DNA from 2 places in the Streptomyces sp. NPDC048590 genome. Region 2 is predicted to be linked to the other one. Evidence: riboswitches for the same ligand, from Rfam matches in the RefSeq annotation. Region 2 holds a riboswitch; the other holds the start of a gene.
The links. Region 2 has a riboswitch for glycine ahead of gcvT (glycine cleavage system aminomethyltransferase GcvT). Riboswitches for the same ligand answer to the same signal wherever they lie in the genome.
Positions count from the first base shown of each region.

Region 1: another riboswitch for glycine. It lies ahead of gcvP (aminomethyl-transferring glycine dehydrogenase); the one in region 2 lies ahead of gcvT (glycine cleavage system aminomethyltransferase GcvT).

Region 1 is NZ_JBICWC010000002.1:8,806-15,896, forward strand. It holds gene ACGFNN_RS04510 (DNA polymerase IV) at 1-1,388, shown strand, start outside; gene ACGFNN_RS04515 (PRC-barrel domain-containing protein) at 1,304-1,681, opposite strand; glycine riboswitch at 1,815-1,911, shown strand; gene gcvP (aminomethyl-transferring glycine dehydrogenase) at 2,105-4,990, shown strand; gene ACGFNN_RS04525 (DUF5999 family protein) at 5,052-5,258, opposite strand; gene ACGFNN_RS04530 (hypothetical protein) at 5,546-6,157, opposite strand; gene ACGFNN_RS04535 (glutamate-cysteine ligase family protein) at 6,651-7,091, shown strand, end outside.
Region 2 is NZ_JBICWC010000003.1:308,925-316,015, forward strand. It holds gene ACGFNN_RS09670 (ABC transporter substrate-binding protein) at 1-878, opposite strand, end outside; gene ACGFNN_RS09675 (ABC transporter permease) at 925-1,917, opposite strand; gene ACGFNN_RS09680 (enhanced serine sensitivity protein SseB C-terminal domain-containing protein) at 2,274-3,026, opposite strand; gene ACGFNN_RS09685 (enhanced serine sensitivity protein SseB) at 3,262-4,038, opposite strand; gene ACGFNN_RS09690 (AAA family ATPase) at 4,262-4,951, opposite strand; glycine riboswitch at 5,138-5,235, shown strand; gene gcvT (glycine cleavage system aminomethyltransferase GcvT) at 5,401-6,534, shown strand; gene gcvH (glycine cleavage system protein GcvH) at 6,637-7,014, shown strand; gene glyA (serine hydroxymethyltransferase) at 7,033-7,091, shown strand, end outside.

The DNA.
Region 1 (7,091 bases), on a different contig from region 2:
CGAAGCCCAGCCTGCGGGGCAAGCCGGTGGTGGTGGGCGGCCTGGGGATGCGCGGAGTGGTCGCCACCGCGTCGTACGAGGCGCGACGGCTGGGTGTGCACTCGGCGATGCCGATGGCCCAGGCCAGGCGGCTCGCTCCCAACGCCGCTTATCTGGTGCCGCGCTTCGCGCTCTACCGGACGGTGAGCGACCAGGTGATGGAACTCCTGGGCAGGCTGTCGCCGCTCGTGGAGCCGCTCAGCCTGGACGAGGCGTTCGTCGATCTGGAAGCCGGTGGTGTCGCCGACGACACGGCGTCCGCGCGTGCCGTGGGCGCCCAGTTGCGCGAGGTGATCAGCGCTGTCACCGGACTCAGCGGCTCCGTGGGGCTCGCCGGGTCCAAGATGCTGGCGAAGATCGCCTCGGAGGAGGCGAAGCCGGACGGGCTGCTGCTGATCGAACCCGGTACCGAGCGCGAGCTCCTCGCGCCGATGTCCGTGCGCATCCTTCCCGGCGTGGGACCGGCCACGGGGGACCACCTCAGGCGGGCGGGAATGACCCTTGTCAGCCACCTCGCCGAGGCGGGCGAGGCGGAACTCGTGCGCCTGCTGGGCAGGGCCCACGGCGTCGCGCTCCATCGCATGGCCCAGGGGTACGACGACCGGCCCGTCGTCGCCGAGCGGGACGCCAAGTCGGTGTCCGTCGAGGACACCTTCGACGTCGACCTTCACGACCGCGTCCGGGTCAGGCACGAGGTGGAGCGGCTCGCCGACCGGTGCGTGGGCCGACTGCGCGGCGCGGGCAGGTCAGGGCGCACCGTGGTCCTCAAGGTCCGCAGGTACGACTTCTCCACGCTCACCAGATCCGAGACCCTGCGAGGCCCCACCGACGATCCCGCGGTCGTCAGAGAGGCCGCTGCGCGCCTTCTGGAGGCCGTGGACACCACCGGCGGCGTACGGCTGCTCGGGGTCGGCGTCACGGGGCTGGCGGACTTCACCCAGGAGGATCTGTTCGCCCAGGCCGCGGAAGCGGAGCATGCCGCCGGGAGCGCCACCGGGCCGGGTGACGACGAGGGGAGCGGTGGGGCGGATGAGCCCGCCGGGCCGGTCCTGGAGGAGAGACCGGCGGAGCGCCGCTGGTCCGCCGGTCACGATGTACGGCACGACGTCCACGGTCACGGATGGGTGCAGGGCAGCGGCATCGGCCGGGTCACCGTGCGGTTCGAGGAACCGTGGACGGCACCCGGCAGGGTGCGGACCTTCCGCGTCGACGATCCCGAGCTGCGGCCGGCCGATCCGCTGCCCCTGGTTAAGGACCCGGTGGACTACTCGTCGTGGCCGGCGAGCTTCCCGAAGTCCCTGTCGGGGCCCTTGCCGCCGGAGGGGGAGGGGGAGGCGTCCAGGCCGTAGTGCCGGTACAGCTGCAGTTCCTGCTCGGGGGAGAGGTGGCGGCCCACGCCGAAGTCGGGGGCGTCCTTGATCAGCGCCCGGTCGAAGGGGATCACGAGTGCCCCGTCGACGAATTCGCTCGGCTCCAGAGGGACGAACGCGTCCCTGGTGAAGAGACCGGTACGTACTGCGGCCCACTCGGGGACCCCGGTGGCATCGTCGAGATAGACCTCGTCCACCGTCCCGATCTTGGCACCTCGACGGTCGAAGGCCTTGCGGCCGATCAGGCTGCGCGGATCGATGTCGGTCTGCACGGTGCCTCCCACTGGTCACAACTGCGTCAGGTGGTCGCTACTGCTCCACAGGCTCTACGAAAGGCCAGATCCCGGGCATCGGCCACTCGAGAAGGCCTGCCGCGACCCCGCTGGTAGGCTGGGACATGGCTGCTGACCCTGTGCGGGAGAGTTCTCCGGAGTCATTCCGGAGGCGCCGAAGGAGCAACTCCTCCCCGGAATCTCTCAGGCCCCCGTACCGCACGGACGAGGTCACTCTGGAAAGCAGGGCGGAATCCGTACGGCATGTGCCGCCGCGGGCGCCGCCCTCACCGACGGTGAAAGCCGGTGTGCCCCGGGGCGTGCCGGTGAAGCTCTCAGGTCGAGATGACAGAGGGGGAGGCCGTTCGGGCAGCCACGCCGTGGCGCCCCCCGCAGGTCGTGGCAGACCAGGAGGCCTCCATCATGACCCCCCGTCGCACTCCGCTCTCCCAGCTGGAGCAGGGCATTCCCTTCGAGCAGCGCCACATCGGGCCCGACGCCGAGGCTCAGGCGAAGATGCTGGCCCAGATCGGCTACGGATCCCTCGACGAGCTCACCGCCGCCGCCGTCCCCGACGTCATCAAGAGTGCCGAGGCGCTGGACCTTCCCGAAGCGCGTACCGAGGCCGAGGTCCTGGCCGAGCTGCGCAGCCTCGCCGACCGCAACCAGGTCCTCGCCCCGATGATCGGGCTGGGCTACTACGGCACCTTCACCCCGCCGGTGATCCTGCGCAACGTCATGGAGAACCCCGCCTGGTACACGGCCTACACGCCGTACCAGCCGGAGATCTCCCAGGGCCGGCTGGAGGCCCTCCTCAACTTCCAGACGATGGTCGCCGACCTGACCGGACTGCCCACCTCCGGCGCCTCCCTCCTCGACGAGGGCACCGCCGCCGCCGAGGCCATGGCCCTGGCCCGCCGTGTCGGCAAGGTGAAGGGCGGCGTCTTCCTGGTGGACGCCGACACCCTGCCGCAGACCATCGCGGTGATCGAGACCCGCGCCGAGCCGACCGGCGTCGAGGTGGTCGTCGCCGACCTCGGCGAGGGCATCCCCGCCGAGCTGGCCGAGCGGGGCGTCTTCGGTGTGCTGCTCCAGTACCCGGGCGCCTCAGGCGCCGTCCGCGACATCAAGCCCGTCATCGACCGGGCGCACGAGCTCGGCGCGATCGTCACCGTCGCCGCCGACCTGCTGGCCCTCACTCTGCTCACCTCGCCGGGTGAGCTGGGCGCGGACATCGCGGTCGGCACCACCCAGCGCTTCGGCGTCCCGATGGGCTTCGGCGGACCGCACGCAGGCTTCATGGCCGTACGTGAGAAGTTCGCCCGCAGCCTTCCCGGGCGGCTCGTCGGTGTCTCCGTCGACGCGGACGGCAACAAGGCCTACCGGCTGGCGCTTCAGACGCGTGAGCAGCACATCCGCCGTGAGAAGGCCACGAGCAACATCTGCACCGCGCAGGTGCTGCTGGCCGTCATGGCGGGCATGTACGCCGTCTACCACGGCCCCGAGGGGCTGCGGACGATCGCCCGCCGCACCCACCGCTTCGCGGCGATCCTGGCGGAGGGGCTGCGTGCCGCCGGTGTGGCGGTCGTGCACGAGGCGTACTTCGACACCCTCACGGTGCGCGTCCCGGGCAAGGCCTCCGAGGTCGTGGCGGACGCGCGTGAGCGCGGGGTCAACCTCCGCCTGGTCGACGCCGACCACGTCTCCATCGCCTGCGACGAGACCACCACCCGCGCCCAGGTCGCGGCGGTCTGGGCGGCCTTCGGGGCCGACGGCGACATCGACGCACTGGACGCCGAGTCCGCCGACGCGCTGCCCGAGCAGCTGCTGCGCACCGACACCGTGCTCACCCACCCTGTCTTCCACCAGCACCGGTCCGAGACGGCGATGCTGCGTTACCTGCGCAAGCTCGCCGACCGCGACTACGCGCTGGACCGGGGCATGATCCCGCTGGGTTCCTGCACGATGAAGCTCAACGCGACCGCCGAGATGGAGTCGATCACCTGGCCCGAGTTCGGCGCACTGCACCCCTTCGCGCCGGCCGAGCAGGCGCAGGGCTTCCTCACCCTCATCCGCGAGCTCGAGGAGCGCCTCGCCGAGGTCACGGGGTACGACGCCGTCTCGATCCAGCCCAACGCGGGTTCGCAGGGCGAGTTCGCCGGGCTGCTGGCGGTGCGTGCCTACCACCGTGCCAACGGTGATCACGGGCGCACCGTCTGCCTGATCCCGTCCTCCGCACACGGCACCAACGCCGCGAGCGCCGTGATGGCCGGCATGAAGGTCGTCGTGGTGAAGACCGCCGACGACGGCGAGGTCGACATCGCGGACCTCAGGGACAAGATCGCCACGCACCGCGACGAGCTCGCCGTCCTCATGATCACCTACCCCTCCACCCACGGTGTCTTCGAGGAGCACGTGGCGGACATCTGCGGCGAGGTGCACGACGCCGGCGGTCAGGTCTACGTGGACGGTGCCAACCTCAACGCGCTGGTCGGTCTCGCCAAGCCCGGCCACTTCGGCGGCGACGTCTCGCACCTGAACCTGCACAAGACCTTCTGCATCCCGCACGGTGGTGGCGGGCCGGGCGTGGGGCCGGTCGGCGTACGGGCCCACCTGGCGCCGTACCTTCCCAACCACCCGCTGCAGCCCGCCGCCGGCCCGGAGACGGGTGTCGGCCCGATCTCGGCCGCCCCGTGGGGTTCGGCGGGCATCCTGCCGATCTCGTGGGCCTACGTACGGCTGATGGGGGGCGAGGGCCTGAAGCGCGCGACGCAGGTGGCCGTACTCGCGGCCAACTACATCGCCAAGCGCCTCGAGCCGCACTTCCCGATTCTGTACAACGGCCCGGCGGGTCTGGTCGCGCACGAGTGCATCGTGGATCTCCGGCCGATCTCCAAGGCGACCGGGGTGAGCATCGACGACGTCGCCAAGCGGCTCATCGACTACGGCTTCCACTCGCCGACCATGTCGTTCCCGGTGGCGGGGACGCTGATGATCGAGCCGACCGAGAGCGAGGACCTCGCCGAGCTCGACCGTTTCTGCGACACGATGATCGCGATCCGCGCCGAGATCGAGAAGGTCGCCTCCGGGGCGTGGAGCGCGGACGACAACCCGCTGCGCAACGCTCCGCACACGGCCGGTGCGCTCGGCGGGGAGTGGGCGCACGCCTACACCCGTGAAGAGGCGGTCTTCCCGTCCGGGGTGACTCCGTCGGACAAGTACTGGCCGCCGGTCCGGCGTATCGACGGGGCGTTCGGCGACCGCAACCTGGTCTGTTCCTGCCCGCCGCTGGACGCGTACGACCAGTAGGCACGCGTCGGGGCCGGTACGGAGAAGTCTCCGGCCGGCCCCCGTGTTCCATCGGCCGCGGTCAGGCGGCTTTCATCACCTGTCCGCTCCTCAGGGGGCGGTGAGGTGCGATGACCTGCCCGTCCGGGAGCAGTTCACCGGTGTCCTCGAAGAGCAGGACGCCGTTGCACAGCAGGCTCCAGCCCTGTTCCGGGTGGTGAGCCGTCAGACGGGCGGCTTCCCGGTCGTTGGAGTCTGCGGTCGGGCAGGGTGGCTGGTGCTTACACATGGATGGGTTCTTTCGCTGCGTCGAATCGAATGCCCTGCGGCTGGACGATGTGCTCATGGCCGCCCCCGTATCAGTCGGTCCGGTTCCAGTGTTGCCCTACGGGCGTCTCTCCGCAGGGATTTCGCGGCAGCTGCTCTTCTCCACCCATGACGCATCACCCGGCCGGACGGTTCGATCCAACTGCACTGTCCGTTCGGATGGTTCGGGGTGACCTGACCGGACTAGTCCGGACGGGCAGTGGAGCGCCCCCCGCCGAGAGGCTCGGCGAGGGGCGCCTGGGTCGTGGGTCAGGCGGGCGAGCCCAGCAGGCCGGGCTCCGGGAGGCCCGGAAGGGCCGGCGGCGCGAGGCGCAGGGTCATCACCGGGAGCAGGTCCGCGACGCGGTGCGGGCGGTAGGCCGTGATCCCGGGCGGGGCCGGTGCCAGGGGCACCAGGAGGTCGGTCGGCGCGAGCGCGCCCGAGCCGGGGTCGTCCTCGATGTCGTGGTGGAGCCACAGCGTGAACATGTAGAGCTCCGGCACGGACAGCAGACGCGGCTGGTAGGGCGTCTTCGTCGACTCGGCCTGACGGACGGCGAGTTCGGTGGAGACGATGTACGGGCCCTCGAAGAAGTGCGAGAAGGTCCAGCCGTCGGCGGTGCACATGGTGTCCGCGGCGGCCACTGCGCGCTCACCGCTGCGGATCAGGAAGCGCCAGCCCGCCAGGCGGGTGCGCGGTGCTGCCTCGTCGGGCACGATCCGGTCCAGGACATGGACGGGAAGGGGTAGTTCGGGGCTCAGCGATCCCTGGACGGACCGGAGAGCGGGCGTGTGGGACTCGCGGACTGCGGTAGGAGAACCGAGTGCCGCGAGAACGCTGCGCAGTGCGGGCGCGGGGGCCGGAGAAACATGCAGCGGCATAAGTGGGTCGCCTCTCACTTCGGAGACACGGTGGTGCGTGGGCGGGTGCAGACGGCGCTGTCGGCGTGCGGGGCCAGAGGAAGGCCGGTGACGGGGCGGACGGGCCGATGCGTCAACTCTCTGCCTCGTGCGCAGAGTTTATACGACAAATGTTCACACGGTGTTTCGGGTACTCGTCCGAGATATTACGCGCAAGGTGTTTTTGAGCCTTTGAATTACGCCGAATATGTGGATCCGGGCTCCTCCTGGACCCTGCCGTCAGGAACTTTCCCGGTCCGGCGGTAGGCTCAAACTCGTCGGCGTGCGAGCGGTGCAAGTCGATTTTGCACCCTGCATATGCCTCATGCCTTCGGAATGTGCCTCCGGCTTCCGTCACCACACTACCGGGCAGGCGTGAGGCGTGGAGGCGTTACGGATCATCTCACCGGGGCATTATCGATCGTGATACGAGCGGCCTGTGCCGCGGGCCGCCCACTCGAGGAGGGACCCTTCGATGGGCGAGAAGGTCGTGGCGGGTGCCTTTGCCCCGTCCGATCGGCAGACGTACCGCGAGAAGCTCACCCAGTGCCTGACGGGGCTGGAGAGGCTCCTGTCGGAGCGGAGGTTCGATCGACCCAGGAATCTCATGGGGCTGGAGATCGAGCTGAATCTCGCGGGACCGGACGGATTGCCGAGGATGCGGAATGCGGAAGTTCTCCAGCGCATCGCCAGCAGGGATTTTCAGACGGAACTGGGGATGTTCAATCTGGAGGTGAACATTCTGCCGCACCGGCTCAGCGGCCGGGTTTTCGATCAGCTCGCCGAGGAGCTGCGTACCGGGCTGGCCTATGCCCACCGCAAGGCCGCGGAGGTCGACGCCGGCATCGTGATGATCGGTATCCTGCCGACGCTGGGACGGGACGACGTGGTTCCGGCGAACCTCTCGGACGCCGAG
Region 2 (7,091 bases):
TCGTCGAGGAGGTGCTCGTCGACCGTGGTGGGGTTGACGTTGAACTTGAGGTCGATCTTGTCCGGCAGGGCCTTGCGGATCGGGTCCGTCTTCGGGTCCCACTCCGGGTTGCGGACGAGGGTCGCGCCCTTGCTCTCGTCGTACGACTCGAACTTGTACGGGCCGGACGAGACCATCTTCTGGACGTAGGAGGCACCCTTGTCGGCCTTCTGCGGGACCGGGGCGGTCTGCGAGAAGGCGGCCAGGTAGTCCATGTCCGCGAAGGGCTTGTTCAGCTTGAAGACGATCGTGTAGTCGTCCGGGGTCTCGATGGACTTGAGGCCCTCGGCCGACTTGTCCTTGTACGGGCCCTTGTACTTGTCGCCGCCGTCGAGGTAGGCCTTGAAGTACGTCGGGCCGTTGGAGAGTGCCTCCGGCGCGAAGTTGGAGCGCTCGACGGCGTACTTGACGTCCTTCGAGGTGATCTCGGTGCCGTCCTCGAACTTCACGCCCTTGCGGAGCGTGTAGGTCCAGGTCTTGGCGTCCGCGCTGGCCTTGCCGAGGCTGGTGGCCAGGTCGGGGACGATCTTCAGGCTCTCCTTGCCGGCGGCCGGCTTGAAGGTGACCAGGGAACGGGCGTACAGGCGGGAGAAGTTCTGCACCCAGCCGTAGTAGGTGTTGCCCGGGTCGAGGGAGTCGGGGCCACTGGAGTGCTCGTACGTGACCGTCCCCCCCTTCTTGTCGGTCTTGTTGACGATCGTCGACAGAGCGGCGTCGGTCTTGGCGCCGCTGCCCCCGCCCGCGCCGTCGCTGTCCGAGTCGCTGCCGCTGCAGGCGGAAGCGCCGAGCGCCACCGCCACGGCGACGGCTATCGCCGAAGCTGTCTTTCTGTTTCGCATGCTGAGGAAAGCCCCCTCGCTAGTCCGGTGCGGCACTGCCGCGTTATTACTTGCCACGAGGGTCGAGTGCGTCACGCAGCCCGTCCCCCAGCAGATTGAAGGCCAGCACGGTGAGGAAGATCGCCATGCCGGGGATGACCATGAACATCGGGTCCACCTCGTAGAGGTCGACCGCCTGCGTGAGCATGCCGCCCCAGGACGCCTGCGGCGGAGCGATACCGACGCCGAGGAACGACAGGGAGGCCTCGAAGAGGATGTTCGTGGGGATCAGCAGCGTCGCGTAGACCAGGATCGGCGCGATCAGGTTCGGCAGCAGTTCCCGGAAGAGGATGAACGGGCCCCGGGCGCCGAGGGACTTGGCGGCCTCGACGAACTCGCGCTCGCGCAGCGACAGGGTCTGCGCGCGGACGATACGGCCGATGTAGGGCCAGCTGAAGAACCCGATCACGAAGATCAGGACCGCGATCCGCAGGGTGAGTCCTTCCATCCCGAACGCTTCGCCCTGGAGGGAGGCGGAGATGGAGATCGCGAAGAGCAGCAGCGGGAAGGCGAGGAAGGTGTCCATCAGGCGGCTGATGAAGCTGTCCACCCAGCCGCCGTAGAAGCCGGCCACGACACCCATGACGACGCCGATGACGACGGACAGGATCGTGGAGCCGACGGCCACCACGAGGGAGACCCAGGAGCCTTCGAGGATGCGCGCCAGGATGTCGCGCCCGGTCTGCGGTTCCACACCGAGCGGATGGTCCCAGCTGATACCACCGAAGTCGCCCTTCGGCGCCAGCAGTACGGGGTCGACCAGGCTCTGGTTGAAGGCGTTGGGGTCGAGCCCGAGGAGCGACTGGAGCGGCTTCGACAGCAGAGCGGTCAGCACCAGCAGGATGACGACGACGCCACCGGCGACCGCGGCCTTGTCCCGCTTGAAGCGCGTCCAGGCGATGCGGCCGAGCGAACGGCCCTCGATCTCCTTGCGCCCGGCGCCTTCCAGCACCGTCTCGGGCCGCGCGTCCGCCCGGGTGGTCTCGATCGGTGCCGTCATGGCGCTGGGGACCCCTCTCGGCCGACGGTGGCCGGCCTGTGACCGCCGCTGTAGCGGCTCGTATCAAACGTTTTTCAAGTGGCGGCGCACGGCTGGGCGGACCCTGTTTCGAATGGAGGTCCGCCGGGCATGGAGCACTGCTGATGGGAGTCTTCAACCACTTTGCGATCACCCGCCAGACCTGACGGGGAATGTTTGCTCAAACGTGATGAGCACAGAGGGCTTCCGTTATCCGGACAACCGTGCTTGCTGAGCGGACCTCTCGGTCGCTAATCCGCCATAACGGACAGAGGCCGCAACAGCATTGAACAGGTGACCAACCACTCCACCGCCGACGCGCGGGGACTGACGCCGGATCAGTAGGGGCGCGGCGAATGCCCGGTGGCCGGAGGGTAGCCGTAGCCCGGAGCGCCGGTGGCCGGAGCGTGCGCCTCGCGGTCGTAGAACGGCCGGGCGTTGGCGTTCAGCCACATCGCGACCGGGTCGTACTCGTCGGACAGCGAGACCGTGGAGACCGGAAGCCCCTCGGGGACCACGCCGATCGACTGCCGCATCATCTCGCGCACGGAGTCCACGGAGGGGCGGCCGGTGTCGTAGAGGTCGAGGCCGATCGCGAGGTACGGGACACCGAGGGCCGGCTGCACCCAGGCGCGTCGCAACGCGCGGACGGCGGGGGTGCGGTGGGCGTTCTGCGACAGCAGGGCGTAGAACTGCGGGATCTCGACGGCCGGTTCGGTCAGCCGCAGCGGCCCGGCGGGCATCCGGTCAAGACCGGTGGCGATGCGCCGGAGGTCGAGCCAGGGGATGCCCACCCCGCCGCCCGGGGCGTGCGGGTTGAGCCAGATGCCCCAGCGGTCGGGGAAGAGGGAACGGGCGATGTCACGGCCGGTGGTGACCTCGTGGGCCCTGGTCCAGCCGCTCGCCGAGAGCTCCTGGGCGGAGGTCACGCACGGGGCGTAACCCAGGCCGTCGACCTCCATGTTGCCGTACTGGGCGTCCGGGGAACCGGCCGTTCCGTGCCACAGGAGCATCCACACCTGGCCGTCCGCCAGGGAGCGCAGCAGTTCCTCGTACGTGTCGAGGCGCCCGGGGGCCACCTGGCGCAGCATGCGCTCGACATCTCCCCGAGCTCCCGGCTCCGCCCGAGCGGGAAAGACCCCACCGGCCGCCCCCGCGCCAGACGCACTCACCCTGGGTCCCACCCCTCGTAGATCCGCTGTTCCCGCACGCTTCTCGGCGCCGTGCGCCGCTCCCGGGCACACGGGGCGGCCGCTCTCATCCAACCAGCTTATGCGCCGCCCCTGACACCGTCTTGACGCCACGTGGTCGTACGCACATACGGACTCAGTGGCCGTCGTACCGGTAGAACGGGCGCACCTTGTCCCGCATCCAGTCGCCGACCGGGTCCTGGGTCACGTCGAGCATGAGGAGACTGACCGGCCAGGGCGCCTGCACCCGGCCGAGCGCGCGCCCCAGGGCGTCCAGCGGAACGCTCTGCGCGACGGCGTTCGGGGCGAGGCCCTCGACCGCGACGAAGAGGACGGGGCTGTCGCCCTCGATGCTGGCGAGGGCCCTGCGCGCGGTGCCTGTCACACCGGTCGCCCGGAACTCGGCGGACACCTCGGCGAGGAAGTCGACGGGGTCCTCCTTCCAGTCGGGCTCGTAGAGCCTGACCCGGCCGCCGCTCGCGGGGCCGTCCAGCGGTGTGCGCCCGGACCTGCAGAGCTCCGCGACCGCCGCCGGGGGCAGCGGCACTCCGACGGCACCGCCCGGGTTGACCGCTATCCCGAGCTGCGGAGGGAGCCCGCGGGCGAAGTCGCGCGCGGGGGCGACGGTGAAGGAGAGGTGGGAGCCGACGCACTGGAGGAACTGCGCCTCCGAGCTGAACACGGGGACATAGGCCCCGCCGCCGATGTCGACCGTCGGGAGGTCGAGGTCGGCGCTGTCCGGCCCGCCACCGTTGGGCAGCGGCACCCAGACCTGGCTGCGTCCCAGGACCTCGACCAGCCGGCCTCCGGACTCGGGGACGCCGAGCGCGGCGCTCAGCACCTCCTCGAGCTCGTTGGCCGGCCATCCGGACGACGGATGCAACGGGCCCTGGGCCTGAGCCGGAATGTCCACGGTGTCTGTGTCCCTTTCTCGCCATGCGGTGCGGCTGAAACCTTAGACCGGCTCACCCCGGGAGGGCAGTGCCGCCTGCCGGACGGCACCACCCCGTCCACCGCGCCATCCACCATCCGGACACCCGGACCGAGGGCCGCGAACTGTGCGTATGCGAACGGTGACGCGTCCGGGCCGCCGTCCGGAACACGGCACACCGCGGGCGCACCCGTCCCGGACCGCTTCATTCCACCCCGGGCCGTGGTGCGGGGAAGGAGATCCGGCCGATCGCCGTGGCCGTCTCGCGGTCGAGCAGGACCGCCGAGGCGCACCCCGGCGGCAGCAGGCCGCGTTCGATGCCGCGCAGCAGTCGCCCGACCGCCCGCCTGTGACGGGCGAAGGCGTACCCCGAGACCCCTCTCCCCCGCTCCCGCTGACCCTGCCGGGCCACGTCCGGAGGGACGTCGAGCAGGACGAGGTGCAGAGCACCTCCCCGCCGCAGCGCCTCCCGGGCCAGCCAGCGCCGCACCCAGGTCTGCGTACCGCAGTCGTGCACGACGACCGACCCGCCGGAGCGCAGGGCTCGCCGGAGCCCTGCGTAGTGGGCGACGCGCGCCAGGGGCCGGTAGAGGGCGTACGGGAGTAAGGCGGGCAGGACGGCCTCCCAGCGGTCCCGGGTGTCCTGGGAGTCGATCGCGTGGTCCCGGACGGTCCGCCGGATCAGCGTCGACTTGCCGCTGCCGGGCAGTCCGGAGACCACCACGACGTCACCCGCCGCGAAGTCCAGGACGCGGACCCCCCGGCCGGCGGCGCCCCTGAGGTCACACACCACCTCCGGCCGCCCGCCGCCCGCCTCGCGCTCGGGCGCGCCCGGCTGCCGGGGCATCGCGCCGCTTGCCGCCCCCGCGATGCTCGCGTAGTGCTGCGATGTCATCGTCATCCCCCTGCCGAGTCACCCGCCGACCTGCACATGGACCTGCCCAAGAAGTGTAAAGAAAAGGTAATGCGGGACAACCGCTCCCTCGCCGACGTGTCGCGCCCCACCCCACTACGGACCTGGCCGTCCCACTCTCCCGCAAGCCGTGCGATGATGACCCCGCCAAACTGCATACCGGCCGTTTGAATCCGCGCGGGAGAGTCCCGGTCACCGTGTGCGCCGGGCGCCGAAGGAGCAAGTTCCTCCCTTGAATCTCTCAGGCCCCGTACCGCGTGGATGAGGCAGATCTGAAAAGCGGGCCGCCCTGCGGCCCCACCCAAGGTGCAAGCCGAGCCTGACGGGGTGACCCGTCCGGACCCGTTCAGGGGCTCTCGGCGAACCTCTCAGGTTCCGATGACAGATGGGGAGGGAACCGCCCCCTGTCGTCATGCCCTGGAGCCATGTCCATGAGCACTGCCCCGAGCGCCCCCCGTCACACCGCCCTCGACGCCCTGCACCGGTCGCTGGGCGCCACCATGACCGACTTCGCGGGCTGGGACATGCCGCTGCGGTACGCCAGCGAGCGCGACGAGCACAACGCCGTGCGCACCCGGGCCGGACTGTTCGACCTGTCGCACATGGGCGAGATCACCGTCACCGGGCCGCAGGCGGCCGCCTTCCTGAGCTACGCGCTGGTCGGGAACATCGCCACCGTCGGCGTGGGCCGGGCCCGCTACACGATGATCGTGGCGGAGGACGGCGGAATCCTGGACGACCTGATCGTCTACCGCCTCCACGACACCGGGGCCCCCGAGTACATGGTGGTCGCCAACGCGGGCAACGCCCAGCTCGTCCTGGACACCCTGACCGCCCGCGCCGGGGACTTCGACGCGGAGGTACGCGACGACCGCGAGGCCTACGCGCTCCTCGCCGTCCAGGGCCCGGACTCGCCCGCCGTACTGAAGTCGGTCACCGACGCCGACCTGGACGGACTGAAGTACTACGCCGGTCTCCCCGGCACCGTCGCCGGCGTCCCCGCGCTCATCGCCCGTACGGGCTACACGGGCGAGGACGGGTTCGAGCTCTTCGTCGCGCCCGAGCACGCGGAGGAGCTGTGGAAGGCGCTGACCGAGGCCGGGGCCCCGTACGACCTGATCCCCTGCGGGCTCTCCTGCCGCGACACGCTCCGCCTGGAGGCGGGCATGCCGCTGTACGGGCACGAGCTGACGACCGCGCTGACCCCCTTCGACGCCGGCCTGGGCAGGGTCGTGAAGTTCGAGAAGGAAGGCGACTTCGTCGGCCGCGAGGCGCTCGCCGCCGCCGCGGAGCGCGCGGAGAGCGCGCCGCCCCGCAAGCTCGTCGGCCTGATCGCCGAGGGCCGCCGGGTCCCGCGTGCCGGCTTCTCCGTCGTCGTGGACGGGAAGGTCGTGGGCGAGGTCACCTCCGGAGCCCCGTCGCCCACCCTGGGCAAGCCGATCGCCATGGCCTACGTGGACGCGGCGCACGCCGAGCCCGGTACGGAGGGTGTCGGCGTCGACATCCGGGGCACGCACGAGCCGTACGAGGTCGTGGCACTGCCTTTCTACAAGCGCCGTAAGTGAGCCGCGGGCGTCGCGCCGGCCACGGCCACGTGACGCATTCGTGTCTCACACCGCAAGACCACCGTTCATCAGCACTCCCCCGCGTACAGGAGAATTCAGGTCATGAGCAACCCCCAGCAGCTGCGGTACAGCAAGGAGCACGAGTGGCTGTCGGCCCTCGAGGACGGCGTGGCCACGGTCGGCATCACCGAGTTCGCGGCCAACGCGCTCGGTGACGTCGTCTACGCCCAGCTCCCGGAGGTCGGTGACACGGTGACCGCGGGCGAGACCTGCGGTGAGCTGGAGTCGACCAAGTCGGTCAGCGACCTGTACTCGCCGGTGACCGGCGAGGTGACCGCGGCGAACCAGGACGTCGTCGACGACCCGTCGCTGGTGAACTCCGCCCCCTTCGAGGGCGGCTGGCTGTTCAAGGTGCGCGTCGCACAGGAGCCGGACGATCTCCTGTCCGCCGACGAGTACACCGCGTTCTCCGGCAACTGAGACCCTAGGGACCCCCTGATGTCGCTTCTCAACTCCTCCCTCCACGAGCTGGACCCGGACGTCGCCGCCGCCGTCGA